2 regions of the Mycobacterium sp. SMC-14 genome follow, and region 2 is predicted to be linked to the other one. Evidence: predicted binding sites of a transcription regulator. Region 2 holds the regulator's gene; the other holds the start of a gene.

Evidence for each region. The regulator LexA, encoded in region 2, represses DNA repair genes until DNA is damaged. The targets are predictions, from matches to a motif close to CGAACANNTGTTCG.
Region 1: a site for LexA is predicted at 1,359-1,372, ahead of ACKY0W_RS16910 (error-prone DNA polymerase). Genes of this name have one in related genera too.

What each region holds. Positions count from the first base shown of each region.
Region 1 covers NZ_CP176429.1:3,561,559-3,563,756, forward strand. The annotation lists gene ACKY0W_RS16910 (error-prone DNA polymerase) at 1-1,344, opposite strand, end outside; gene ACKY0W_RS16915 (MmpS family protein) at 1,458-1,889, shown strand; gene ACKY0W_RS16920 (RND family transporter) at 1,886-2,198, shown strand, end outside.
Region 2 covers NZ_CP176429.1:2,783,168-2,785,365, forward strand. The annotation lists gene ACKY0W_RS13035 (LysM peptidoglycan-binding domain-containing protein) at 9-509, opposite strand; gene lexA (transcriptional repressor LexA) at 723-1,409, shown strand; gene ACKY0W_RS13045 (nuclear transport factor 2 family protein) at 1,412-1,861, shown strand; gene ACKY0W_RS13050 (LGFP repeat-containing protein) at 1,862-2,198, opposite strand, start outside.

The sequences.
Region 1 (2,198 bases), 780 kb from region 2:
GATGTCGATGTCGGGCGGGCCGTCGCGGGCCGGAGACAGAAAGCGCTCGAACAGCAGTCCGTTGGCCACCGGATCCACCGCGGTGATACCGAGGGCGTAGCAGACCGCGGAGTTGGCCGCCGATCCCCTGCCCTGGCACAAGATGTCGCTGCGCCGGCAGAACTGGGTGATGTCGTGTACCACCAGGAAATATCCGGGAAAACCAAGCTGGGCAATGACTTCCAGCTCACGCTCGATCTGGGCGTAAGCGGCCGACATGCGCCCGGGCGGGCCGTAGCGCCCCACCGCGCCGTCCAGGGCCAGCCGCCGCAGCCAGCTGTCCTCGGTGTGACCGTCCGGGACGGCAAACGGCGGCAGCCGTGGGGCGATCAGCGCCAGCGGAAAGGCGCACTGTTCACCGAGTTCGGCTGCCGCCGGCACGGCCGCCGGATGCGCCGCGAACAATCGGGCCATCTCGGCGCCGGACCGCAGATGCGAGCCGCCCAGCGGAGCCAGCCGGCCGGCGGCGGCGTCCAGCGACTGGCGGGCGCGCACCGCACCCAGCGCCATCGCCAGCCGGCCCCGATCCGGTCGGGCGAAGTGCGCGCCGGTGGTGGCCACCAGCCCCACCCCGAACCGGGGCGCCAAACCGGCCAGCGCCGCATTGCGCTCGTCGTCGCACGGATCGGAGTGCCGGGTCAGCTCCACACTGACTCGCCCGGCCCCGAATCGGTCCACCAGATCGGCCAGCGCGGCGGCGGCCGCATCCGGGCCGCCGGTGGCCAGCGCGTGACGGACGTGCCCCTTACGGCAGCCGGTCAGGATGTGCCAGTGCCCGCCCGCCGCCTCGGTCAGCGCATCCAGATCGAAACGCGGCCTGCCCTTCTCGCCGGCCAGGTGCGCGGCGGCGATCTGTCGCGACAACCGCCGGTAGCCCTCCGGGCCGCGGGCCAGCACCAGCAGGTGCGGGCCGGGCGGGTCCGGGTCGTCGGTGCGCGCCACCCTCCCCAGCGACAACTCGGCGCCGAAGACGGTGGCCATATCCAGCTCGGCCGCCGCCTCAGCGAACCGCACCACCCCGTATAAACCGTCGTGATCGGTCAGCGCGATCGCCCGCAGGCCCAGCCGGGCAGCCTCGGCGACCAGCTCCTGCGGGTTGCTGGCCCCGTCCAGAAAGCTGTACGCCGAGTGCGCGTGCAGCTCGGCATAAGGCACTGTCCGCCCAGCCGGCCGCAGCGACTCGACCTGCGGGGACGACGAGCCGTGATCCGTCGACACACCGGCGGCAATACCGGTGTGACGAGGCTTACCATCTAGAACACGTTCCATTTCCGCCCAGCTCGGCGGCCCGCTACCCCAGCCCACACCCCCCAAGATATCGAACATATGTGCGAAACACCCTGGGAAGGGTGTGAAAAAGAACTTTGATGCACTAATCTGTGTCAGTTCCGGCACGATGCGAAAGGGCCACTGCTTTCATGTTCGGCGCTCTCAGACGCGCGTGGTTACCCCTGCTCATCGTTGTAGTCGTCGCGGTAGGGGGGTTCACCGTGCAGCGAGTCCGCGGCTATTTCGGAGCCGACGACAGCGGCAATGGGACTGTCCCGTTCGAGGACACCAAGCCGTTTCACCCCAAAGTCGTGGTCTACGACATCTTCAGCCCGGACGGCACCTACGCCGACATCAACTATCTGGACCTCGATGCCACCCCGCAGCGGATCGACGGCGCCAGCCTGCCGTGGTCGCTGACCCTGTCGACCACCAACCCGGCGGTGAGCCCCAACATCGTCGCCCAAGGTGACGGCGCCACCATCGGCTGCCGCGTCACCATCGACGGCGTCATCAAAGAAGAAAGAATCGCCACCGGCCCCGTGAGCGCCCAGACCTTCTGCATTGTGAAATCCGCATGAGCAAGCACACCAGCGACGAGACCCCGACCGACACGCTGCCGGCCACGCAGCCGCCGCCCAAGCGCGGCGGTATCCCGGCGTGGATCCGCCGGCTCGCGGTGCCCATCATCCTGGCCTGGTTGGCGATCACCGTCCTGGTGAACGTCATCGTGCCGCAGCTCGACGAGGTCGGGAAGATGCGCGCGGTCTCGATGGCCCCCCGCGACGCTCCGTCGATGATCGCGATGATGCGCATCGGCAAGGTGTTCGACGAGTTCAAATCGGACAGCTCGGCGATGGTGGTCCTCGAAGGCGACCAGCCGCTCGGCG
Region 2 (2,198 bases):
CTGCGACCTCAGCCCAACGGCGCGATCAGCGTCTGACCGGCGTCCAGGGCCACCGACTCCAGGCTGTTCAGCTCGCGGATGCGCTCGATGACCTGTCCGGCCGGTGCGTCCGGTGCCACCCGGGCGGCCAGGTGCGCCAAGCTCTCCCCGCTCTGGACGCGCACCACACCGAGCTGGTCGGGCACGGCGGAGGTACTGCCGGCCGCGGCCGCGCCGAATTGGGCGATCAGCCCGAGCCACACGGTGATCCCGGCGGCGATCAGGGCCAGCACGACGGTGGTCGCCGGGGTGATGGCCTTGACGGGCTGCGGCCGGTGCGGCGCACGTGACATCAGCACGCCGGAACCGCGGTGGCGCAACGGGGCACCGCCTGGCCGCTGCCGGGCCAGCCGTGCCGGCTGGGTCCGGATCGGGTAGGCGCGACCCGACGTCCGGGGACCGTGATGCGCCCGGGTCCGCTCGTTCTCGGCCGGCTCGAACGACGGAGCGATCGTGTCGATGAGCATCATGTGCGGTTCTCCCTCACTCGGCGTCGGCGACCCTGTTCGCTCGACTGTTCGAATACTAATCGATTGTATGTTCGATGTCCGAACATGTGATCGAATCGTTGTCGAAAACATTAGCGAAGGGGTCCGACAACTCGAGGATAAGTTCGAACGTCCGCGCGACACACCTCGAACACATGTTTGATTAATCGCAGCTATGCGACTAGATTCGCCCCCATGAGTGACAGCAGCAGTAACGCGGCGGGCCCGGACTCAGCGCTGACCGCCCGGCAGCGCACGATCCTGAACGTCATCCGCGCTTCGGTGAACGAACGGGGTTACCCGCCGAGCATCCGCGAGATCGGCGACGCGGTCGGGCTGACCTCGACCTCCTCGGTTGCTCACCAGCTGCGCACGCTCGAGCGCAAGGGCTATCTGCGCCGTGACCCCAACCGTCCCCGCGCTGTCGACGTGCGTGGCCAGGAGGACCTGGCCGGCGCCGCCGAGGCCGCGCAGCGCACCGAGTTCGCCGGTTCGGATGCACTGCCGGAGCCCACGTTCGTTCCGGTTCTGGGCCGGATCGCGGCCGGCGGGCCGATCCTGGCCGAGGAAGCCGTCGAGGATGTGTTCCCACTCCCCCGCGAGCTGGTCGGTGAAGGGGAACTGTTCTTGCTCAAGGTGGTCGGCGAATCGATGGTGGACGCCGCGATCTGCGACGGCGACTGGGTGGTGGTGCGTCAGCAGAACGTCGCCGACAACGGCGACATCGTGGCCGCGATGATCGATGGCGAAGCCACCGTCAAGACCTTCAAACGCACCGGCGGCCAGGTCTGGCTGATGCCGCATAACCCCATCTTCGACCCCATCCCGGGCAATGACGCGGTGGTGCTGGGCAAGGTCGTGACCGTCATCCGCAAGATCTGACCATGGTCGCGCCGTGCCCACCTTTCGATGAGGAGTCGGCGCGCCAGAAGGTGCGGGCCGCCGAGGATGCCTGGAACACCCGGGATCCCGCGCGGGTGGCGCTGGCCTACACCGAGGACTCGGTGTGGCGTAATCGCGACGAGTTCATCACCGGGCGCGCGGAGATCGAGGAATTTCTGCGACGCAAGTGGGCCGCCGAACGCGACTACGCGCTGCGCAAAGAGCTGTGGTGCTACCAGGGCGACCGAATTGCGGTGCGCTATCAGTACGAATGCTGCGACGCGGCCGGCCAGTGGTGGCGCAGTTACGGCAACGAGCTCTGGGAGTTCGCCACGGACGGCCGAATGAGCCGCCGCGAGTCGAGCATCAACGATGTTCCCATCACCGCAGAGCAGCGACGCATCTTCGGGCCGCGCCCGCAACGCGAAGATGCGTCACTGCCGCTGCAGTGATCAGCCGGCCCTGGTGAAGCCGTTGAGCCGCGCCGCGTCCTCGGTGGCGAACCAGATCTCGGCGAGGGTGTCGTCATACAGCGCGTTCTGCGGGGTGTAGTAGAGCCCCGAACCGATGTTCGCCTTGATCGGGTAGCCGGTCGGCTGTTGATAGGGGTCGTCCAGCGGCAGGTGCATCACCGGATGTACCGATTCGTCCATGCCGAAGGTGCGTGTTTCCGCGGCGCCGCCGAACGTACGCGTGTCCGCGCCGCCACCGAACCTGCGGGGCTCCGCGGCAGAGCCGAACGCGCGCGGGTCCGACCCGGCACCTCCGTGGCCCACGGCATGCCGCCCG